3 regions of the Cytobacillus kochii genome follow, and region 3 is predicted to be linked to each of the others. Evidence: riboswitches for the same ligand, from Rfam matches in the RefSeq annotation. Region 3 holds a riboswitch; each other region holds the start of a gene.
The links. Region 3 has a riboswitch for S-adenosylmethionine ahead of LG276_RS00635 (bifunctional homocysteine S-methyltransferase/methylenetetrahydrofolate reductase). Riboswitches for the same ligand answer to the same signal wherever they lie in the genome.
Positions count from the first base shown of each region.

Region 1: it holds a riboswitch for S-adenosylmethionine, as region 3 does, so the genes downstream of both, mtnK (S-methyl-5-thioribose kinase) here and LG276_RS00635 (bifunctional homocysteine S-methyltransferase/methylenetetrahydrofolate reductase) in region 3, are expected to answer to the same signal.
Region 2: it holds a riboswitch for S-adenosylmethionine, as region 3 does, so the genes downstream of both, metK (methionine adenosyltransferase) here and LG276_RS00635 (bifunctional homocysteine S-methyltransferase/methylenetetrahydrofolate reductase) in region 3, are expected to answer to the same signal.

Region 1 covers NZ_CP085254.1:1,161,669-1,170,049, reverse strand. Annotated here, with positions in the region: gene LG276_RS06340 (sugar ABC transporter ATP-binding protein) at 1-1,523, opposite strand, end outside; gene LG276_RS06345 (ABC transporter permease) at 1-16, opposite strand, end outside; gene LG276_RS06335 (sugar ABC transporter substrate-binding protein) at 1,598-2,674, opposite strand; gene mtnA (S-methyl-5-thioribose-1-phosphate isomerase) at 2,671-3,723, opposite strand; gene mtnK (S-methyl-5-thioribose kinase) at 3,720-4,904, opposite strand; SAM riboswitch class I at 5,051-5,204, opposite strand; SAM riboswitch class I at 5,407-5,510, shown strand; gene LG276_RS06320 (2,3-diketo-5-methylthiopentyl-1-phosphate enolase) at 5,609-6,823, shown strand; gene LG276_RS06315 (2-hydroxy-3-keto-5-methylthiopentenyl-1-phosphate phosphatase) at 6,827-7,492, shown strand; gene LG276_RS06310 (methylthioribulose 1-phosphate dehydratase) at 7,489-8,118, shown strand; gene LG276_RS06305 (acireductone dioxygenase) at 8,105-8,381, shown strand, end outside.
Region 2 covers NZ_CP085254.1:3,578,165-3,586,545, reverse strand. Annotated here, with positions in the region: gene LG276_RS18205 (ABC transporter ATP-binding protein) at 1-130, opposite strand, end outside; gene LG276_RS18200 (ABC transporter substrate-binding protein) at 199-1,197, opposite strand; gene LG276_RS18195 (S9 family peptidase) at 1,317-2,081, shown strand; gene LG276_RS18190 (DUF2584 domain-containing protein) at 2,151-2,393, shown strand; gene pckA (phosphoenolpyruvate carboxykinase (ATP)) at 2,739-4,322, opposite strand; SAM riboswitch class I at 4,710-4,834, shown strand; gene metK (methionine adenosyltransferase) at 5,135-6,334, shown strand; gene asnB (asparagine synthase (glutamine-hydrolyzing)) at 6,905-8,381, shown strand, end outside.
Region 3 covers NZ_CP085254.1:131,519-139,899, forward strand. Annotated here, with positions in the region: gene metH (methionine synthase) at 1-2,609, opposite strand, end outside; gene LG276_RS00635 (bifunctional homocysteine S-methyltransferase/methylenetetrahydrofolate reductase) at 2,587-4,446, opposite strand; SAM riboswitch class I at 4,554-4,666, opposite strand; gene rpsJ (30S ribosomal protein S10) at 5,025-5,333, shown strand; gene rplC (50S ribosomal protein L3) at 5,370-5,999, shown strand; gene rplD (50S ribosomal protein L4) at 6,024-6,647, shown strand; gene rplW (50S ribosomal protein L23) at 6,647-6,931, shown strand; gene rplB (50S ribosomal protein L2) at 6,960-7,790, shown strand; gene rpsS (30S ribosomal protein S19) at 7,851-8,129, shown strand; gene rplV (50S ribosomal protein L22) at 8,148-8,381, shown strand, end outside.

The DNA.
Region 1 (8,381 bases), 1.0 Mb from region 3:
TCAATTGGTCCTTCATGATTGACTTCCTTTCCACCACTTGCATATAACAGAATCTTTTCTTGCGTTGCCTCTTTTTGCGCAAACTCTTTCACGATTTTGCCATCATACATCACTAATACTCTATGGCAAACTGTTAATAATTCTTGGATTTCACTACTAAAATACAAAATGGCCTTGCCTTCCTTTGCAAGCTGTTGAATTAGTTTAAGAATCTCTCTTTTCGCACCGATGTCCACACCCTTAGTAGGCTCATCAAATAAATAAACCTTCGCTTCACTTGATAACCACTTACCGATAACGATCTTTTGCTGATTTCCCCCACTTAAATGATTCACCTCTACGTCCACATCATTTGCTTTCACCTGCAAAGTTGAAATTACTTCTTCAGTCGCTTTTCTCTCAGCCTTTCTGTTAATAAATCCCCCTTTTACGTACTTTTTTAGCTGTGGGAATGTTACATTCTTCGATATCGTTTCATTAATGAATAGACCTTCTTTCCGCCTTTCTTCAGGAATATGAGTGATACCACAAGCAATAGCTGTTTTTGGATGCTTCACTTGTATCTTCTTACCAGAGACTCTGATTTCTCCTGACGCGGCTGGTGTATTTCCAAATATTGTTTTTGCTAGTTCCGTCTTTCCCGCACCTACTAATCCCGCAATTCCTACAACTTCACCTTCATATACATTTAAACTAATATTTTGTAACTTTCCTAGATTGAGATTCTTAAGTGCTAAAACCTCTTCCCCTCGTTTATAACTGTGCAGAACGTTTCTTTCCTCATGCCATACTTCTCCAAGCATTTGTTCAATCACCATTTCCTGCGTTATCTGAGCAATTGGTACGGTTGAAATCCGACATCCGTCTCTCATAACCGTTACCACATCTGCAATGGCGAATACTTCAGGTAATCGATGTGTAATAAAAATACAACCAATTCCTTTTACTCTCAGTTGCCTAATTACATGAAATAGTTTCTCTGCTTCTCTATGTGATAATGGAGCGGTTGGCTCATCAAAAATAATGACTTTAGTCGTTTGAACTAACGCCCGAGCTATGAGAACCAATTGCTTTTTAGCAAGACTTAGCTTTGAAGCTGCTTGGTTTAGATCAATATCATTCACATCGAGTAATGTTAATGCTTCCTGCGCCTGACGATGTAGATCCTTACGAGAGAAGTACCACCCTTTCTCTTGTGAAAAGCGATCAAGCATAATATTTTCTGCTACAGTAAGCTGTGGAACAATGGCTGTATCAACCTCCTGATAAACGCAAAATATTCCTTTTTCTTTCGCGTCACTAGGGTGTTGAAAAGTTGCTTTTTCGTGGTTAATCAAAATTTCTCCTTGGTCTTGTCTATATACCCCAGAGAGAATCTTCATTAATGTACTTTTCCCAGCTCCATTTGCTCCAAGCAAGGCATGTATTTCTCCTTTATGAACCACTAACTCCCCGTTCTTTAATGCCGTAACTTTTCCAAAACTTTTACTCATCTTTTTCATTTCCAAAACAACTTCACTCATTTAAAGGAGACCCCCTCCATAGATAGGAAAACCGACTCTCTAAAAGTCGGTTGACTAGCTACAAACCATTTCATTCAATTGCCCTCAAGTGCTTTTAGTTCTTCCGTATAGCCTTGTTCACTTTCTCCCCAACCATCAATATATTCATGCAGTTCATTTGTTGTAATGGCCTCATCAGGTAATTGACTTTTCTCTACAAAAACAGGATCAAGGATAACTTTTTCTTTTGGAGAATCACCATTTAATTTTTGGTACAAATATCGAACTTGAATACGACCAATATCTTTTGGATCAACGGCAGCTGTCGCTTCCCATGAACTGTTTTCTTTTTGTATCAGTTGCAGATCCTCGTCACTCATATCAATCCCGTAGACTTTAATATCTTCTCTTCCTGCTTGCTCTAGCGCTCTGACAGCTCCTTTAGCAAACTCATCCCACGCTGCCCAAACTGCTGTTATTTCACCTTCATTTGGATATTGTTTTAGGATTGCTTCCATTTGTGCTTGAGTATCTAATGCTGTATTATCGGTGGCAGCACCAAATGCTGCTACTTCCTTAATATCTGTATTCTCTTTTAAAAATTGTTCATAAGCTACTTGTCTTCTTTCCATCGGTGCAAATCCAGCTACCCAAATCTTAACAATATTTGCTTTCCCTCCTGCATCTGCAGCAAGCTTGGTTAATGTCAACTTCGCCATTTCTTCATCGCCTTGTTGAAGTACAGTTACATCTTTCACTGCAATATCAGCATCAAAGACCACTACAGGTATATTTTGTGCAGCCGCTTTTTCTACTCCTTGCGTTAACGCTTCCTTCGTTCCATGATCAATTAATATCCCATCAAATTTTTGATTAATCGCTGCATCTAAATTGGAAGCCATTTTTGCTAAGTCACCTTCAGAAGTAAATACTTGAACGGTTCCACCAAACTTTTCTACCTGCTCTTTTACCCCTTCAATATATTGTGCAGAAAAAGTTCCTAAATTAATTTGCATGATTAGTGCGATCTTTTTATTAGCTAACGGATGTACACTATTCTCTTTAGTTGATGCAGTTGCTTCACTACTTGAATTGCTCCCTTTTGGCTGGCAGCCTGCCAAGATTAAAATAAAAATAATAAGAAACGCTAATAGTATACGATTGTTCTTCATGCCCTAACTCCCTCTTCTGCTTTATTCAATTGTGCCAATTTGTTTCGATCAGCTTCAAAAATGCCTTTTTCAGTAACAATTGCAGTAATTAAATTAGCCGTTGTCACATCAAACGCCGGATTAAACACTTTCGTTCCTTCTGGTGTGATCTGGTTTGCCCCAATATGAGTCACCTCTTCTGCCAACCTCTCCTCAATCGGAATATCTGCCCCTGATGCGATAGAAAAGTCAAATGTCGACAATGGCGCAGCTACATAGAAAGGAATTTGAAAATAGTTTGCTAAAATAGCTAGTTGCCATGTACCGATTTTATTCGCTGTATCTCCATTGCTGGCAATACGATCGGCCCCGACTATAATCGCTTCAATCCCCTTGGTTGCTATGGTATGAGCAGCCATATTATCAGTAATGACCGTCACATCCACATTGGACTGTTGAAGCTCCCAAGCAGTTAGACGCGCTCCCTGAAGAACCGGTCTCGTTTCACAAGCATATACTTGAAAGTCAACACCCTTCTCCTTGCCTAAATGAAACGGCGCTAGCGCTGTACCATATTTTCCCGTAGCAATCGTTCCCGCATTGCAAATCGTTAATACCTTTTTCCTACCATTCAATAGACTTAGTGCATTTTCACCAATTTGCCGACAAATCTCCTCGTCTTCTTGATGTATTTTCTTTGCTTCTTGCTCCAAACTGATAATTGTCTCCTCTGTTGAATACAGCGTTTCTATTACTTTCATCATTCGATCCAAAGCCCAGAACAAATTAACAGCTGTCGGTCTAGAGCCCGCTAGATAAAGATAATCTTCATGAATTCTAAGATGGAAAGTTTCAATGTCGACCCCTTCGTATTTTTTTGCAGCAATCGCTAAACCATAAGCAGCAGTAATTCCAATAGCTGGCGCCCCTCTTACTTTCAACTGAATAATTGCCTCAAAGACATCTTCAATGGTTTCGAGTTCTATCCATCTTGTTTGATGGGGTAATAAGGTTTGATCAAGAATTTTCAATCTACCTTCTTGCCATTCAATTGGTGTTGGTATACTCATGATGTATACGCCTCCAGTTCCTTAAGAAGTTGCGAGATTGTTCCTATGTTTTTGCGATTAATAATCAAGGATGAACCTAATTGAATCGTTGACTTTTTCACATATAATCTAATTGAACTATCTTCTATTCCATCAAGATCCTTCACATGAGACAATCCGATTGTTCTCCGAATTAATTCACATCCCACTACTCCGATAGCATCTTTAAATACTTTAGCTAGAAAAGATTCTAGAGCGCCTGGTACTTTCGTAAAAGGATTAACAACAGAATTTTCCCAAGCTTCTGAAAAATATTGAGAAAACACATCCCATACTTCTTCAATCTGTTGACGAATAACGATTCTATCGTTTTCGTTTCGTACAAGTACTTGGAAAATGAGATGGGCAATATATTGACCGACATCAAATCCAATCGGACCATAAAAGCCGAACTCAGGATCAATCACCTTCGTCTCACTCTTACTCGCAAATATACTCCCTGTATGTAGGTCACCATGTAGTAAGCTCTCTGCTTCTGTGAGAAAAGCATATTTTATTTTGGCTACTTCAAGCTTCAACTTGTCATTAGCCCATAGTTGCTGAACCACTTCAGCCAACTCAGCTTCAAAATCATTCGTTTCCACATCAAAAAATGGATCGGTGAATACTAAATCCTCAGTGATTTTACATAGTTCCGGATTTGAAAATTTAGCGACCAATTTCTTTTTCTCAAACGGATGAAGAGCAAAATCTGAAGTTGAAAACAATGTCTTTGCTAGGTACTCCCCAATATGAGCTGATAACTTCGGATAATGATCCCCTTGAATCAATCCGTCTCTTACAATTGTCAGATGGGAAAGATCCTCCATCACAGTTAATGCTAGCTCTTCATCTGTTGCTAGTACTGCTGGGAGGAGGTGAGGAACGAATTCACCATGCTTCTTAAGGACTTCTGCCTCCAGTTTTGCTCGTTTAAGTGTTAGTGGCCAGCTTTCCCCGACTACTTTTGCATAAGGGAGTGCTTGCTTAATAATTACACTTTTACGATTAGAAGTAATACGGTAAACATAATTCAAATTACCATCACCAATCTCTTCCACCGTTATTTTTTCATCCGGTAAAAACAGCTTTAAACTCTTCACGTATTCACACGCAGATTCCTCTGTCAAAGCGCGGTAACCTATATTTTCTAAAACAGCCATATCTCTTCCCCCTTATTTCTTTATTTATCTGTGGCACAAAACAGGGGTGACTACATGAAGAGATATAGTCGGACCTGCTTTGTCACTACAGAAACAAAAATGCCCCTTTCCAGTACAGAAAGAGGCATTCGTCATGACGATTTTGCCTCTCATCTTTCAGAATAACTTCTGAATGGAATTAGCACCGTGCCTTACATTAGGCGCAGAAATTCTCTAGCTGCGCCTCGTTTCACAACGATATTACGGTCGGTTGCTGGGTTTCATCGGGCCATATTTCCCTCCACCTGCTCTTGATAAGAGTATAAAAGATTCATTTTTTGAAATATCTTGAGCAAATACTAGCACCGATTATAAAAAAGTGTCAATCTTTTTTTAAAAAACTTTTCATCTTTTTATGGATAAAGGAATTTTGTCATATAACGTAAAAAATTCTCTGTTGACAGATAAAACACCTGGTGACATAATACAATTGTGCAAAAATTTAAAACGATAATCATAAATTTTCTTATCAAGAGCAGGCGGAGGGACGAGCCCGATGAAGCCCGGCAACCGATTCTAAATGAACACGGTGCTAATTCTTGCAGCAATCATGCTGACAGATAAGGAGAAGGTTCTATCACTGCGAACTAACCCTCTTCTTATTGATTAAGAAGAGGGTTTTTTATTGTCAATGTAAATTCGAAACCATCAGGGAGGGTTCTCATATGGGAGATGTAATTGCAACTTATCAAGTATACGCAAGACCCGGTTCATTAGAGAAAAAAGCAGAGGATATCGCTTTAGGATTAACGATAGGCTCGTGGACAGCGTTACCATTACTTGAGCAAAAACAATTACTAAAACATAAAGGCAGAGTCACTGCACTACAAGAGTTTTATGATGATGAACATCCCAATCGATTCGGTGAAGTAAGGTGCGAAATTAGTATCGCCTACCCTACATATAATTTCACATTTGATATTCCAGCAATCTTAACAACCGTATTTGGAAAGTTATCTCTAGATGGTGAAGTAAAATTATTAAACCTAGAATTTGATAATGAGGATCTTTCCCGTTTTCCAGGACCAAAATTCGGTATAAAAAATATAAGATCGAAACTAAATACTCAAGACCGCCCATTACTTATGAGTATATTTAAAGGCATCATCGGCAGGGATATTCACTTCTTAAGAGAACAGTTAAGAGACCAGGCTATGGGAGGCGTTGATATTGTAAAAGATGATGAAATTCTTTTTGATGTCAACATCTCTTTTGAAGACAGAATTATCGCAGGTAAAGAAATACTAGATGAAGTCTATGAAAAGACTGGAAAAAGGACACATTATGCAGTCAATTTATCTGGGAGAACAATGGATTTAGTAGATAAAGCAAAACATGCGACCGAATTAGGGGCGGATGCATTATTATTCAATGTTCACACTTACGGTCTAGATATGCTCCAAACACTAGCTGAAAACAGTGAAGTGCAGTTACCTATCATGGCACATCCTGCATATAGTGGGGCCTATACTTCTTCAAACTTCTATGGTGTGGCTCCTGACTTATTACTCGGTAATCTTACTCGCTTAGCAGGTGCAGATTTCTCTTTATTTCCTTCTCCATATGGTTCTGTTGCCTTGGAAAAAGAAAAAACCTTAGCTATCGCTAGACAGTTAACCGAAGAAAATGGCTTGAATCAGGCATTCCCGGTCCCCTCAGCAGGCATTCATCCAGGTTTAGTTCCGTTGCTTTATCATGATTTTGGCAATGATTGTATAATTAATGCGGGCGGAGGGGTCCATGGTCATCCTGAAGGAGCAGCAGCTGGCGTGAGAGCCTTTAGGCAAGCCATTGACCACGTCATACAACAAAATACTCATCGTGCAACAAAAGCGCAAGAATTGGAAGCAGCATTAGCAAAATGGGGAGGTACGTCGTAAAAGATGACAAAACCAATGATTTTTTGTGATTTTGATGGAACAATTACGAATAACGATAACATTGTAAAGATTATGGAGCATTTCGGTCCTATTGAGGCAAAACAGATCAAGGAAGATATTTTAGCTCAAAATATCTCTATCCAAGAGGGTGTTAAAAATCTCTTCTCACTTTTACCAACAAGTAAAAAAGAAGAGATTATCCATTTTGTATTAAATAGTGCAGAAATTCGTGAAGGATTTTCAGCTTTTGTTAGATATACACACGAAAACGATATCCCTCTTTATATTGTTAGTGGTGGAATTGACTTTTTTTTAGAACCAGTACTTGAACCTTATGGGCCATTTACGAAAGTATTTTGCAATCAGGCAAGCTTTGCTTTAGAAACGATAGATATTCACTATCCACACCAGTGTGATGAACTATGTTCTTCACAAGGTTGCGGCTGTTGTAAACCAACCATTATTAGAAAACACTCATCTCCAGAACACTTTAATATTCTTATTGGCGATTCGATTACAGACTTTGAAGCAGCCAAAATAGCAGATGCCGTACTTGCTAGAGATTTCTTAATTCAAAAATGTGAAGAAACTGGTATTTCTTATACTCCTTTTGAAACCTTCCATGATTGCATTGAATACCTCGATGAACTAGTTGGTGCGAAATCATGACAACGTATGAAACAGAGTGGGATACATTAGCTGATATTAAAGATGAGTTAGCGGCTAGAGATTGGTTTATGGGTACTAGTGGTAATTTATCCATTCGCGTAGATGAAAACAGCTTTTTAGTCACTTCAAGTGGACTTGATAAAAGAAAGAGAACAGTCAATGATTTTTTATTAGTAGACTTAGAAGGAAGGCCCCTAGAAAACACGTCATCTAAACCTTCAGCTGAGACTTTATTACATTGTGAAATCTATAAGAAAACGTCATCAGGAGCAAGTCTTCATGTTCATACAGTTGCTAATAATGTTATTTCTGAGCTTTTCTATCAAGAAGGTGTAGTAACTTTTCAGCATCAAGAGTTAATTAAAGCATTTGGATTATGGGGAGAAGATGATATACTCACCATCCCGATCATTCGCAATGATGCGGATATCCCTACATTAGCGGATCACTTTTCTGCTTACGTCAGCAAAGAGAAAGGTGCAGTCTTAATTCACAACCACGGGATTACTGTTTGGGGAGTCGATGGGTTTGAAGCAAAAAAATTATTAGAAGCTTGCGAATTTTTATTTCAATATAAATTATCTCTTATTCAATTAAAAGGAGGCGTTTTACATGGCCATTATTAAATTCAAAAACGAAGAAAAAGTGATTACTGATCAACAAGAGGTATCTACATTTTTAACTGCACAAGAAGTCATCTATGAAAATTGGAACATTGAGCAATTAGAAGTGACATTACACGAAAAATACGATTTATCTGATGATGAAAAGCAAGCCATACTAGATGCATTTTCAACTGAAATCAAAACCATTTCTGAAAAGCGCGGCTACAAAGCTGCAGATGTTATTTCACTTTCAGACAGTACGCCAAATTTAGATGAATTATTAA
Region 2 (8,381 bases), 1.1 Mb from region 3:
ATCCGCTCGGTCCTAAAAATGAAATGAATTCTCCTTCATTCACTTGAAGTGAGATATTAGAGAGAGCCGTCACTGCATTTGATTTCGTAAAGTAAGTATGATGAATATCTTGCACTTTTAAGAATGTCATCTTGCAGTCTCCTCTTTTTTTTCTGGATGGTTGAGCGAACAGAATCATTCTATCCGCTCCACATAGTACTATTCTTTAATCACTTTCTCAGCAATGGATGTGTTGACAAGAGTTTCATAATCCACTCGAGCAGGCAGTTCACCTGCTTCATCCATAATATTTTGCAAGTTCTCCCATTCTTCTTTTTCTAAAATAGGATCGGTCGCAAAGGACCCTTGACTTTTATAACGATCAATTGACATGGTTAAAATTTCTAAATCGGTATTATCAAAGTATTTTGTAATGATTTTAGCTGTTTCTTCTGCTGAATGTTCATCTACCCATTGTTGCGCTTTATAGATGGCACGTGTAAATTTCTCTACTGTTTCTTCGTTTTCATTGATGAAGCTATCCTTTGTCATATATGCTGTATAAGGAAGGTGGCCAGATTCTTCACCGAAGGAAGCGACGATATGTCCAATGCCTTCTTTTTCAAACACACTCGCAGTCGGTTCGAATAATTGTACAAACTCACCAGTACCAGATGAAAAGGCAGGAGCGATATTGGCAAAATCAATATTTTGAATTAGCTCTAAGTCAGCATGTGGATCAATATCATGTTTTTTTAACGTATACTCACCAGCCATCTGCGGCATGCCACCTTTTCTTTGCCCGAGGAAGGTACTCTTCTTTACCATATCCCAAGTGAAATCTTGGATATCTTCCCTTGCAACAAGGAAGGTGCCATCTGTTTGCGTCAGTTGGGCAAAATTTATGACAGGATCATTTGCCCCTTGCGCCTGAACATAAATGGATGTTTCAGAGCCAACAAGAGCAATATCAATACTATCGGATAATAGCGCAGTCATCGTTTTATCGCCGCCGGCAGTCGTGGTTAACGTAACATCCAAACCTTCCTCTTTAAAAAATCCTTTTTCAATTGCAACATATTGGGGAGCATAAAAAAGAGATCTTGTGACCTCACCGATACGTATTTTTGTCACATCCTCTTTTCCACAGGCTGCAAGAGGAATGAGTAAAACAGAAATACAGAGAAGCATGAAGCCCCATTTAAGCCATTTTTTCATTTGAGAACCTCCTCATTCAATGTTTCTTAGATTTTTGCATCTAAACTATCTTATGAGGGTGAAAAATTTGTGTGATTGCCCATGTGAAATTTTTACTATATGTAAAGGAGGGAAAAGCATTGATAATCGATAAATGGGGGTTTCCATCTCCGCATCCTCAAGTGAAATTATCAATCATTACATACTTATCTAATGACCTAAAAATTAAAGGTCTATTAGCTGAACCAGAAAATAAAAACGTATCAGAAGGTTTTCTATATTTAAGAGGTGGGATTAAGAATGTCGGTAAAGTGCGCCCAAGTCGGATTGTGCAGTTTGCCCTCCAAGGGTTCATCGTATTTGCGCCTTTTTATCAGGGCAATCAAGGAGGGGAGGGAAATGAAGATTTTGCAGGTGATGATCGTTATGACGCTTTTTCAGCTTTTCAACTTTTAGCGGATCACCCTCGGGTAAAAAGGGTACATGTCTTTGGGTTTTCTAGAGGAGGTGTAATGGCGTTATTAACAGCCTTACATATGCCTGAAGCGGCGTCAGTTGTTACGTGGGGTGGTGTAAGCGATATGTTCCTCACATATGAAGAAAGAGTGGACTTGCGTAAAATGATGAAACGGGTCATCGGTGGAACGCCCCATAAATACCCAGAAAGATATGAATATCGGACGCCATTATATGAACTTAATCAACTGCAAGCAAATGTATTAATTATTCATGGGGTCTTAGATCATAATGTTTCTGTCGAGCATGCCTTCCGCTTAGAGAAGCGATTAAAAGAGTTAGGTAAACCTGTAGATACATGGTATTTCAAAGAATATACGCATTATTTTCCGCCAGCTATCAATAGACAAATTGTCCGTGATCTTGGGCGGTGGATGAAAGAACAATAAGCTTTATTGTATAGAGATTGTAAGATACAATAGTAATATAAAACTCGATGAACAAGGAGCAAAACAATTATGGGCATGCCTTTAGAATTGAATACAATGATCGTTACGAAAGGAAGAGAAGAGAGGCTAAATGAAAACCTTTTTACATTAACAAAAGAAGGATACCGCCTCTACCCACTAAATATTCCAATTGAAGTAAAGAAAACAAGAGACGGTGAAATCAGTGGAATGGGAAGTATCCAAAAGTTAGAAATGGAAAATGATTGTACGAAAATCTTTTATCAACTGATTTCGCTAAAAACTACAAATTAAAAATTGGCCCGACTGCTTTTGCAGTGTTGGGCTTATTTTGTATACAGATGTCTATTGAAGCTTTGCATGAATATAAATATAAGTATTTATTAAGCAGTGACGAATTTAAATTAGAAGCTAATTTGTAGACTCATATCAAAGGGCGAATATTGAATACATTCAAGCCTCGATTGCAACTTGGATCGATTAGCACTTACTAATCGATCCGCCTGTGTTATACGCAATTAGTAAATCGAAGCCCGTTGATGCGGTATTTTGACCCTCAAAAATAAACAGTGGGTGAAGAGTGAAGTGAAATTATTGTAACAAAAAACCTTCGAGTCGGATGCTCGAAGGTTTTTTAAATTAAGCAATAGGACCGCCTTTTTCAGCGATTTCACTAGAGATATTACCGAATTTCTTGAAGTTTTCACGGAATTCATTTGCAAGTTCTTTTGCTTTTACATTATATGCGTCTTGGTCTGGCCAAGTTTTGTTAGGTAATAGTACTTCATCTGGAACTCCAGTTACGTGTTGAGGGATTTCTAAACCGAATACTTGGTCAGTTACTGTCTCAACAGAATTAAGTTCGCCTTCTAGAGCAGCTTCAACCATTGCTCGTGTATAAGCAAGCTTCATACGGCTGCCTACACCATATTCGCCACCAGTCCAACCAGTGTTTACTAGGAATACTTTCGCGTTATGCTCGTCAATTTTTTTACCAAGCATTTCTGCATATTGTTGAGCTGGTAATGGTAAGAATGGTGATCCAAAACAAGTGGAGAAAGTCGCTTGTGGTGAAGTAATACCACGCTCAGTACCAGCCAGCTTAGAAGTGTATCCACTTAGGAAGTGATACATTGCTTGTTCTTTATTCAATTTAGAGATTGGAGGTAATACACCAGAAGCATCAGCTGTTAAGAAGATGATAGTGTTCGGGTGACCTGCAATACTTGGGTCAACAATATTGTCAATTGCTTGTAATTGGTAAGCCGCACGCGTGTTTTCTGTTAGCGTATTGTCCGCATAATCTGCTACGCGTGTTTCTTTGTCTAAAACAACATTCTCAAGTACTGCGCCAAAACGGATGGCATCGAAAATTTGTGGTTCTTTTTCACGTGTAAGGTCGATACACTTCGCATAGCAACCACCTTCAATGTTGAATACTCCATTTGGAGACCAGCCATGCTCATCATCACCGATTAAACGACGGTTTGGATCAGCTGATAATGTTGTTTTACCAGTTCCGGAAAGGCCAAAGAATAAAGCAACATCACCTTCGCGGCCAACATTGGCTGAACAGTGCATAGGGAGAATCCCATTTTCAGGAAGCATGTAGTTCATAACAGAGAAAATAGATTTTTTCATCTCACCAGCATACTCAGTACCACCAATAAGTACAATACGGCGTTCAAATGAAACGATAATAAAAGTTTCTGAAGCTGTACCGTCAACTGCTGGGTCTGCTTTGAAATTAGGTGCTGAAATAACTGTAAATTCAGATTCGTGATCTAATAAATCTTCTTCTGTAGGACGAATAAATAATTGGTGTGCAAAAAGGTTATGCCAAGCATATTCATTAATTACTTGGATTGGCATACGGTGTTTTTTATCCGCACCAGCAAATCCTTTGAATACGAAAACTTCTTCTTTCTCTTTTAAGAAAGCAATCACCTTGTTGTATAAGTTATTGAAGACTGCTTCAGAAATTGGTTGGTTCACACTTCCCCAGTCAATTTTATCTTTAGAGCTTGCTTCTTCAACAGTATATTTGTCTTTAGGTGAACGACCTGTATACTTACCTGTTGTCGCGCGAATTGCACCAGTAGATGTAAGAACACCTTCGTTTCTGTTTAATACTTTTTCAACTAGTTGCGGAACAGATAATTGAACTTGGATGTTTTCGCCTTTTAGTAAATCATTTAACTCAGTTATCGATACAGAATTCATCTGATGAATACCTTCCTTTATATAATATTATTTAAGAGATATGCATCTCAGTCGCTATTTGTGATTATTTCTTCAAAAATAGTATAACACATTTATTCATTCAGTCTATACTATATAAATCATTTTTATATAATTAATGAAATTGTCACAAATACAGGCAGTATTCATTATAAATAGCTTTTGCAAATTTAAAAAGGATAATCAGCAAATTTGTTGTAATTTTTATATATATTAAGGAAAAAGAACGGTATGATCTTAACTAAAATTATCCGTTATCAAAACTAAAGTTTATAGAGTCGTATATGACAATTTTTACATGGAATTGTTAATGAAAAACATTTGACTATATTCCATGTGTAAGTTATGATGAATCCTTGAACGGATACTCTCTTATCCCGAGCTGGTGGAGGGACAGGCCCTATGAAACCCAGCAACCTGCCAACTACATTTTCATGAGCAAAGGTGCTAACCTGATGCAAGGATTTATTACTACTATCCTTGAACGATAAGAGTGAAAGGCGCGAATCATTTTGCTTCAACCTTTTCACTAAATCAGAGAAGAGGTTTTTTTTCATGCTTTTTAACATGATGTTGGCGAATACGAGGAGCGGCTTTTGGAATGTACTATTTATGTATGGGAAAAAGACCAACCATTTTATTCTCAATATTCCAAGTTAGCGCATAGGTTATTAAGGGTATGAGATAAACATTGGCCCATAAATAATGAAGATTCAAATAAGGGAATGAGTTCCGTATCAAAAATAAAGACTATAATAAAGTCTTATTGATTCGATAAATAAGGAGGAAGTCAGATGTCAACAAAACGTAGATTGTTTACTTCTGAATCAGTAACTGAAGGTCATCCGGATAAGATCAGTGACCAAATATCTGATGCAATATTAGATGCTATTTTATCACAGGACCCAAATGCGAGGGTTGCTGCGGAAACGTCTGTTACTACAGGTCTTGTATTGGTTGCAGGAGAAATCACTACATCCACATATGTAGATATTCCAAAAATCGTTCGTGAAACCATTAAGGAAATTGGTTATACACGTGCAAAATATGGCTTTGACTCTGAAACATGTGCTGTATTAACTTCTATTGATGAGCAGTCAGCAGATATTGCTATGGGTGTAGACCAAGCATTAGAAGCGCGTGAAGGACAGATGACTGATGCAGAAATTGAAGCCATTGGTGCTGGAGATCAAGGTTTAATGTTTGGCTTTGCATGTAATGAAACAAAAGAGCTTATGCCATTACCTATTTCATTAGCGCATAAACTTTCTCGCCGTTTAGCTGAAGTAAGAAAAGAGGAAATCTTACCTTACCTTCGCCCAGATGGTAAAACACAAGTAACAGTAGAATATGATGAAAACAACAAACCTGTACGTATTGATACAATTGTTATCTCTACGCAGCACCATCCAGAAATCAGTTTAGAGCAAATTCAACGCAATTTAAAAGAGCATGTAATTAACCCAGTTGTTCCTACTGAATTAATTGATGAAAACACAAAATACTTCATTAACCCAACAGGTCGTTTCGTTATTGGTGGACCTCAAGGTGATGCGGGCTTAACTGGTAGAAAAATTATCGTTGACACATACGGCGGTTATGCACGTCACGGTGGTGGTGCATTCTCTGGTAAGGATGCAACGAAAGTTGACCGTTCAGCTGCTTATGCAGCTCGCTATGTAGCAAAGAATATTGTTGCTGCTGGACTAGCTGACAAAGCAGAAGTACAATTAGCATATGCAATTGGTGTTGCTCAGCCGGTATCCATCAGTATTGATACATTTGGAACTGGAGCAGTATCTGAGGATGTTTTAGTTGAAGTTGTTAGAAACAATTTTGACCTCCGTCCTGCTGGCATTATCAAAATGCTTGATTTGCGCCGTCCGATATACAAGCAAACAGCTGCTTATGGACATTTTGGCCGTACAGATATTGATTTACCTTGGGAGCGCACAGATAAAGCGGAAGAATTGCGTAAGGAAGCTTTAAAATAAATTAGAAAAGTTATGGCTGTAGAAAACTCCTTTAATGAGTTTTCTACAGTTTTTTTATGTGGGAAAGGGGCTATCATTAAATTTTAATAGACCTACAATTGAGGCGAAGCGATTAGCTCGAATATCAAGAAGTGGAATGGTCAAAGATAGCGGCGGCGCAAAAGCGATTAGCTCGTATATCAGAAGTGAAAAGACCAAAGATAGCGGCGCAAAAGTGATTCGCTCGTATATCAGAAGTGAAAAGGACCGAAGATAGTAGAGCAATAGTCGTTTTTTTAGATATTACATTAGCAAAATAAATATAATATTTTAGACTACCGATATTTTACAGAAATCCTTAAGAAAACGATTTCATAAAAATTTAAAATGAATGTCATCTTTTCGTCTTAAATTGTGGGTAAGGAATAAACAACCTTAAGTATATGAAGAAGAAAACATGAACATACTGCCTAGCATAAATCATTCCATTTTTTTTTTCGAAAGGTGAAACTTTTTAAAATAACTTATCGTCTATACAAGGTATGGGAAAAAATACAAACTAGATGAAATAAAAAGTAGGTGACGTACATAATGTGTGGTTTTATTGGTTGTATACATGATCAAGCACAAAAAGTACAAGAAGCAGATAAACAATTTGAGAATATGAATAACATTATTACTCATCGTGGACCAGATGATTCAGGATATTATCGTGCAGACCATATCCAATTTGGTTTCCGTCGATTAAGTATTATAGACATTGAAAGTGGTCATCAACCACTCACTTATGATAATGGTAAATATTGGATTATTTTCAATGGAGAAGTTTATAACTATGTTGAACTACGTGAGGAATTAATCAATAAAGGACTAACTTTTGAAACTAATTCGGATACTGAAGTGATTATTGCTTTATACAGTTATTACAAAGAGAAGGCGGCAGAAAAACTGAGAGGTATGTTTTCCTTCGTTATTTGGGATAAAGAAAAACAAGAAGTTTTTGGAGCGAGAGACCCTTTTGGAATCAAACCATTCTATTATTTTGAAGATGGTGAGACAACTTATTTTGCCTCTGAAAAGAAAAGTATTCTGCTGGCATTGAAAAACGATGTCATTAATTATGATGCTTTGCAGTATTATATGACATATCAATTTGTACCTGAACCGATGACTATGTCAGTGGGTATAAAGAAACTTGAGCCAGGTCATTATTTCAAGAAGAAAATCGGTGGCTCAATGCATATCCAGCGTTATTGGAAAGCACATTTCCAACCTGTACAAAAAGAAGAATCTCAGTTTATTAAAGAGATTCAAGATGTTTTAACTGACTCAGTTAAAATGCATATGCGCAGTGATGTACCTGTAGGTTCGTTTTTATCGGGCGGGATTGATTCTTCTATTATTGCATCCATAGCAAAACAGTTTCACCCCAATATTAAAACGTTTTCAGTAGGTTTTGAAAGAGACGGTTTTAGTGAAGTGGATGTGGCTAAAGAAACAGCCGAAAAACTAGGTGTTGAAAATATAAGCTATATCATCTCTCCAGAAGAATATATGCAAGAAGTACCTAAAATTATGTGGCACACGGATGATCCATTAGCGGACCCTGCTTGCGTTCCACTTTACTTTGTCGCAAGGGAAGCAAGAAAACATGTAACGGTGGTATTATCAGGCGAAGGTGCTGATGAATTGTTTGGTGGATATAATATTTATCGTGAACCACAGGACTTAGAAATTTTTAATAAAATGCCTTCAGCAGGAAGAAAGTTATTGCGTACCCTTTCTCGAATCATGCCAGAGGGGATGAGGGGTAAGAGCTTTATTGAACGAGGAACGACGCCAATGGAAGAACGCTACATTGGCAATGCGAAAATGTTCTTAGAACATGAAAAAAGAGAATTATTGCAGGTTTATAATGAGAAGAATGATTTTAAAGATATTACCCGTCCATTATATGCAGAAAGTGCAGCCTATGATGCGGTTAATCAAATGCAGTATATTGATATTCATACTTGGATGCGCGGAGATATTCTTTTAAAAGCAGATAAAATGACGATGGCACATTCAT
Region 3 (8,381 bases):
GGTTCGGAATATTTTTTTATCAATTGGGTTTCTTCTTTGTTAGTTTTTGCTGCTCTCGAGATTTGTGCTTGAAATAATTCACTATAGCGACTTGGTTCTCGGATTTCATTTGCTAAACTCAGACCGGTCATTGCATCTTTTGCATATAAGACGAGTCCTTGGTAGTTAGGGGCGATTTTATTATTCGTAAATTTGCGAGATAAGGCAGCTCCCCCCACCATAATGGGGGTTTGTATATGGGCATCCTGTAAGTCCTTTGCTGTTAATGCCATTTGTTGTGCTGACTTTACGAGTAAGCCAGAGAGTCCAATGATGTTGGGTTTTTCCTCTCTAATCGCTGCGATAAGATCAGCAGAAGAGACTTTAATTCCAAGATCAATGGTTTCAAACCCATTGTTAGAGAGAATAATATCCACAAGATTCTTGCCGATATCATGGACATCACCTTTGACGGTTGCGAGTAAAACTTTCCCCTTACTTGTAGATGTTTGTTTATCATTTTCCATATAAGGTTCTAAAAAGGCGACTGATGCTTTCATTACTTCTGCACTTTGTAAGACTTCTGCAACAATTAATTGATTATCATTAAACAATCTACCTACTTCTGCCATACCATTCATTAATGGTCCGTTGATAATATCTAATGGATTTGGGTATTTCGCTAATGCTCTTTCTAAATCTGGGAGAAGGCCTTCTTTTGTTCCTTCTATTATATAGCTTGATAAACGTTCTTCTAATGATAGTAAATGGGTTTCTATCCTTTTTTCCTTCTTCTTATCACGATAAAAGTCAGTAAAATCAGCTAAAATGCTATCGCTGGTTTGAAAGAGAAGCTTCTCTGCTAATTCGACTTCATTTTTAGGGATGCTTGGGAAACGCTCTAGCTTTTCTGTATTGACGATTGCGTAGTCTAGCCCGGCTTTCGTGCAATGAAAGAGGAAGACGGAATTTAAAATTTCTCTCCCCACACTCGGAAGACCAAAGGACACATTACTAATGCCTAAAATCGTTTTCGCCTCCGGTAGAGCTTCTTTAATAAGTTTAATACCAAGTACAGTTTCTTTAGCAGAACCAATATATTGTTCATCACCAGTGCCGACAGGAAAAACCAGGGGGTCGAAGATAATATCCTCTGGAGGTACTTGATACTGCTCAACGAGGATGTGATAGGCCCGTTTAGCTATAGCTAGCTTGTTTTCAGCTGTGATGGCCATGCCTTCCTCATCAATGGTACCGACAACAATGGCTGCTCCGTACTGATGGATAAGCTTTGCAGCAAAGGCGAATCGGTCCTCACCATCTTCTAAGTTAATCGAATTGATTATAGCTTTGCCTTGAGAGTAGGTAAGAGCTTTGGCGATTACTTCATCATCAGTTGAATCAATGACTAGGGGAACTTTGATTTTTTTCGTTACTTCAGCTAAAAAATGGTCCATATCTTCTATTTCATTACGATCAGGATCAGCAAGACATATATCAATGACGCTTGCTCCTTTTTTAACTTGGGCTCTAGCAATTTCCGATGCTTCCTCATACTTTCCTTCATTAATCAACCGTTTGAATTTTTTTGAGCCAATGACATTTGTCCGCTCACCAACCATGATCGGTCTAATAGATTCATCATAGGTAAGGGGTTCAATACCTGATAGTTTATGCTGTCTCTTTTTAGTAATGGGACGGGACGGTACATGGGCTAATGCTTGACTGATTGCTGTGATATGCGCTGGTGTGGTACCGCAACAACCACCGACGATATTCACCCAGCCCTGTGTGGCAAAATCCAAAAGCTTTGTAGATAGAGATTCTGCTGTTTCGTGATAACAGCCGTCTTCATCTGGTAAGCCTGCATTAGGATAACAGCTAACACCAGTTGAAGAGAGTTGTGCTAGAGAGCGAATATGCTCTTGCATAAATTCCGGTCCAGTTGCGCAGTTGAGCCCAACAGCTATTGGTTTCATGTGCTCTATTGAAATGTAAAATGCTTCGATGTTTTGCCCTGCCAAAGTGGTGCCCATCGGCTCTATTGTCCCTGATATCATAATAGGGAGTTCTTTCTTTGTATGATGAAAGGCTTCTTTAATCCCTAGGAAAGCAGCTTTTACATTAAGGAGATCTTGGCTTGTTTCTATTAATAATAAATCTACACCACCGTCAATGAGTCCTATGGCTTGTGTACGATAATCCAGGACTAATTGTTTAAAAGTTGTTCCACCGGTGACGCTTAATGTCTTAGTAGTTGGTCCCATAGATCCTGCTACATATCGCGGATGATTAGGCTTGTCGTATTTATGCGCTGCTTTTATAGCAATTTCAGCCGCTCTGCGGTTTAACAATTCACTTAAATGCCCAATATTATATTCTTCTAAAACGATACGCGTCGCTCCGAATGTATTTGTTTCAATTATATCTGCCCCTGCCGAAAGATAAGCTTCATGAATGGATTGGATCAATTCAGGTCGCGTAAGTGTGAGGTATTCATTACAACCTTCTAGATCCTCACCACCAAAGTCATCTGCTGTTAGGTGGGCTTCTTGTAGCATGGTGCCCATTGCCCCATCCATGATTAAAATCTTTTCTTTCATTTGTTTAGTGATGGCTACTTTTGACATAATGATGCTCCTTCTTCTGTTGATCTTTTCTTCTAATATGATTGGTCAGTTCGGTTGTGAGTTGATATCTAAGGAAAGGGGTAACAAGGTAGATGCCTTGAAAGAGTTCTAAGGCTGCATCGATCAACTCTTTTGTAATTAATAAGCCTTCTTTCTCAGCAAGAATAGGGTTAACGGCTTTTGCCATTCTGTCGCGGGTCGTTTGAGTAATCTTGATGCCAGGCACTTCGTTATGAAGATACTCTGCATTTTTGCTGCTAATCAGTGGCATCATTCCGATGAAAATAGGTGAGGAAAGATGCTTTGTTGCCTCATGAATCTCTAATAGTTGTGTTATTGAAAACACTGGCTGTGACACGAAATAATCAGCGCCTGCTTTTATTTTCCTTTCAAGTCGGGCAACAGCTTTATCTAATGATTTGACATGAGGATTAAATGCTGCCCCGACAGAAAAGACGGCATTTTCACCAAGTTCAGAACCTGAAGGGGAAATTCCTTCATTAAATTGTTTAATCATTTCTATTAATTCAAAGGAAGATAAATCAAATACAGATGAAGCGCCTGGGAAATTGCCAACTCTTGCCGGATCCCCAGTTATGGCTAAAATATCATGCAACCCTAATGTATGAAGACCCATGAGATGTGATTGTATGCCGATTAAGTTTCGATCTCTACAGGAGAGGTGGACAAGTGGTCGAACGTTTGTATCCTTGTGGATGATATGTGCTAGGGCTTCATTTGCGATTCGTGGTGTGGCAAGAGAGTTATCTGCGAGTGTAATTGCATCAACACCAGCATCTTTTAAGGCTCTGGCACCTTCAAAAAATTTAGCAGTTGATAGCTTCTTAGGTGGGTCTAGTTCGACGATGATGGTGCGTTTTTCTTGTACAAGTGTCTCTAACGGCGTATTGGTGCGTTCGATTGTAATTCTCTCTATTTTAGGTTTCCTTTTATTTGTTACTTGTTTTTCAAGAATAGGTACAGCATGCCTAACTTCGTCTGCAAATGCTTTAATATGGCCCGGTGTCGTTCCGCAGCAACCACCAAGCAGCCGAACACCTTGCTTAAGGAAGGACTTCGCTGATTTTCTAAAATAGTCTTCGCCTTCCTTATATTGAATCGTACCATCGATATAGGCAGGTAGACTCGCGTTAGGATATGCAGATAAAAACGCGTGCTGAGGTAATTCAACGGAGGAGAGTGTCTCTAACATATGATGTGGACCTAAACGGCAGTTTACCCCGACAACATCTGCCCTTTTAGCTTCTAATCTTTTTAAGGCGTCATTAATTAACGTCCCATTTTGTAAAATAGCGACTTCTTGTAAAGACACTTGTGCAATAATAGGTATATCCGTTTCTTTTCGGGCAATAGAGAGAACCGTTTCTAGTTCTTCTAAATCATAATATGTTTCAAGAAGGAGCCCATCTACGCCTTCTAACAATAAGCAGTATAGCTGTTCACGAAAGTTACGTTTAATTTCATCTAGAGGAATAGAGAGGGGATTTAATCCTCGTACACCTCCAATTGTGCCGAGCACATATGCCTGATGATGTTGAATACTAGATCGTGCCAGTTTTACAGCCGCACTATTAATCTCTTTGACTGAATCCTCTAGGCCATACCGTTTCAATTTTAAATAATTCGCAGCATAGGAGTTTGTTTGAATTAAATCCGCACCTGCCCCGAGATAAGCTTGATGAATGTGCTGAATTTGTTCCGGTGCTGAGAGGTTCAATTCTTCAAAACATGTATCTGTACCATAAGAATAAAGAAGTGTTCCTATCGCACCGTCAGCAATTAATACTTGGTTCTTCATTTTTTCAAGGAAGTTCAAAGGTCTCACTCCTTCAATTCATTATTTTGTTGAATTCAATGGATGAGAAGCCAAAGAGAAAATAAAAAAGGCCCTCAAGAAGAAGGCCTATTATCATCATAGTCATCTTCTCATCTTTCAAGCGTATAGCTTGTAGGAATTAGCACCTTTTCAATAGCGTTCACTATTGATGGTTGCTGAGGTGTCATCGGGCCTATCCCTCAACCTCTCATGATAAGAAATAAAAAATATTTTATTGAGTAAAATTTACATGAATGAGCCTATGTTTGTCAAATAAAAAGTTAGAAAATTTAAAAATAAATAATTGTATAAGCGTTTTTTTAGAAAATGATGTAAAGAGGAAGATATACTTGAAAACACTATTCACAGCAGTTATAATGTTAAAAGTGTGCAGAACAGAGAGAAACGCAATCAATAGTTGCATTTGTTATGTCTTTTCTGTATAATAGACAATGTTGGTCTTTGACTGCGATGAAGTGAAAGGTTGCTGACACACCCGGCCGCTTTGCCATGGCGAGTGTGTGGGAAATTTTCACGGAGAATGTCTATATGAAAATAGGCGAAAAGGAGGGAAAATAATGGCAAAACAAAAAATTCGTATTCGTTTAAAAGCTTATGATCACAGAATTCTTGATCAATCTGCTGAAAAAATCGTTGAAACTGCAAAACGCTCTGGTGCGGCTGTATCTGGTCCAATCCCATTGCCAACTGAAAAGTCAGTTTACACAATTCTTCGTGCGGTGCATAAATATAAAGATTCTCGTGAGCAATTCGAAATGCGTACACACAAACGTTTAATCGACATCATTAATCCAACACCACAAACAGTCGATTCATTAATGCGTTTAGACTTACCATCTGGTGTTGATATCGAAATTAAACTTTAATTAATACATTAAAACAATCTAGGAGGTGTGACTGAAATGACCAAAGGAATCTTAGGAAGAAAGATTGGTATGACTCAAGTATTTGCTGAAAACGGTGATCTTATCCCGGTAACAGTGGTTGAAGCTACTCCAAACGTTGTTCTTCAAAAGAAATCAGTTGATACTGATGGATACGAAGCAATCCAAATCGGTTTTGAAGATAAACGCGAAAAGCTTTCAAACAAACCGGAAAAAGGACACGCTGCTAAAGCTGATACTACTCCTAAGCGCTTCGTTCGCGAATTACGCGGAGCTGACTTAGCTGAGTATGAAGTTGGTCAGGAAGTCAAAGTTGATATTTTCGCTGAAGGTGAAAAAATTGATGTAACAGGAATTTCAAAAGGTAAAGGTTTCCAAGGTGCAATTAAACGCCACGGACAATCTCGCGGACCAATGGCACACGGTTCACGTTACCACCGTCGCCCAGGTTCAATGGGTCCTGTTGCTCCAAACCGCGTATTCAAAGGTAAATTATTACCTGGTCGCATGGGCGGAGAACAAATCACAGTACAAAACCTTGAAATCGTAAAAGTAGATGCAGAACGCAATCTTCTATTAGTAAAAGGTAATGTACCTGGCTCTAAAAAAGCGCTTCTAAAACTAGTAAGTGCGGTTAAAGCAAAGTAATAACCCGGAAAGGAGGAAGTAAGAATGCCTAAAGTTGCATTATTAAACCAAAGTGGTTCACAAGTTGGCGATATTGAGCTGAACGACTCAATCTTTGGTATCGAGCCAAACAACCACGTGATGTTTGAAGCTGTTATTATGCAAAGAGCTTCTCTACGTCAAGGAACTCATAAAACTAAAATTCGTTCTGAAGTAGCTGGCGGAGGACGTAAACCATGGCGTCAAAAAGGCACAGGTCGTGCTCGTCAAGGTTCAATTCGTTCACCACAATGGCGCGGAGGCGGTACTGTATTTGGTCCTGTACCACGCAGCTATAGCTACAAATTACCTAAAAAAGTTCGTCGCTTAGCTATCAAATCAGCGTTATCTACTAAAGTTGCGGAAGAGAACATTCTAGTATTAGAAACTCTATCTTTCGAAGCTCCAAAAACAAAAGACTTTAAAGGTGTACTTAAAGGTCTTTCTGTAGATTCTAAAGCATTAATCGTAACTGCAGACATCGATGAAAACGTAGCATTATCTGCTCGTAACATCCCTGGAGTAACAGTTGTTACTGCTAACGGAATCAGCGTATTAGACGTTTTAAATCATGATAAATTGATCATGACGAAGCAAGCGGTCGAAAAAGTAGAGGAGGTGCTTGCATAATGGATGCACGCGATATCATTAAGCGCCCCGTTATCACTGAACGTTCTACTGACATCATGGCTGACAAAAAATATACTTTTGAAGTTGATGTAAGAGCTAATAAAACTCAAGTTAAAGATGCTGTTCAAGAAATCTTTGATGTAAAAGTTGAAAAAGTGAACATCATGAACTACAAAGGTAAATTCAAGCGCATGGGTAAATTCGGTGGTTATACAAACAAACGCCGTAAAGCGATTGTTAAACTAACTGCTGACAGCAAAGAAATCGAAATCTTTGAAGCTTAATTTCTAACAAGAAGAGGAGGGAAATGAAATGGCGATTAAAAAATACAAACCTACCTCTAATGGTCGTCGCGGCATGACGGTATCTGATTTCGCAGAAATCACTACAGACAAACCAGAAAAATCTTTGCTTGCTCCAGTAAAGCGCAAAGGTGGCCGTAACAACCAAGGTAAGTTGACAGTTCGTCATCAAGGCGGCGGTCATAAACGTCAATATCGTATCATCGACTTTAAACGTGACAAAGATGGAATACCAGGTCGCGTTGCTACAGTCGAGTATGATCCAAACCGCTCAGCTAACATTGCACTAATTAATTATGTAGATGGAGAAAAGCGTTACATCCTAGCTCCTAAGACTCTTAAAGTAGGCGCAGAAGTAATGTCTGGTCCTGAAGCAGATATCAAAGTAGGTAATGCATTACCACTTACAAACATTCCTGTGGGTACTGTAATCCACAACATCGAACTTAAACCTGGTAAAGGTGGACAGTTAGTACGTTCTGCTGGAACAAGTGCACAAGTACTTGGTAAAGAAGGTAAATACGTATTAGTACGCTTAAACTCTGGTGAAGTTCGTATGATTCTTGCTACTTGCCGCGCTACTGTAGGTCAAGTTGGTAACGAACAACACGAATTGATTAACATCGGTAAAGCCGGTCGTTCTCGTTGGTTAGGTAAACGCCCAACTGTACGTGGATCTGTTATGAACCCTAACGATCACCCACACGGTGGTGGTGAAGGTAAAGCTCCTATCGGTCGTAAATCACCTATGTCTCCTTGGGGTAAACCAACTCTTGGATACAAAACACGTAAGAAAAACAATCAATCTGATAAATTTATCGTACGTCGTCGTAAAAAATAACGGGATTGAACTACGGTTCCAAAGACGGGCCGTAGAACAATCACGAAGGGAGGTTCAATCATGGGTCGCAGCTTAAAAAAAGGACCTTTTGTTGACGAACATTTAATGACAAAGATCGAAAAGTTAAATGAAACTGATGGCAAGCAAGTAGTGAAGACTTGGTCTCGCCGTTCTACGATCTTCCCACAATTCATCGGACACACTATCGCAGTGTATGATGGTCGCAAACATGTGCCTGTTTATGTTACTGAAGATATGGTAGGCCACAAGCTTGGAGAATTTGCTCCAACACGTGCATACAAAGGCCATGGTAATGATGATAAGAAAACAAGACGTTAATGAGAGGAGGGCATTATAATGCAAGCTAAAGCTGTTGCAAGAACAGTTCGTATTGCTCCTCGTAAAGCTCGTTTAGTCGTAGATTTAATTCGAGGTAAGCAAGTAGGTGAAGCGGTAGCGATTTTAAATTTAACTCCAAAAGCTGCTTCTCCAATCGTAGAAAAAGTATTAAAATCTGCACTAGCTAACGCAGAGCACAACTACGAAATGGATGTTAATAATTTAGTAGTTGAGCAAGCATTTGTTGACGAA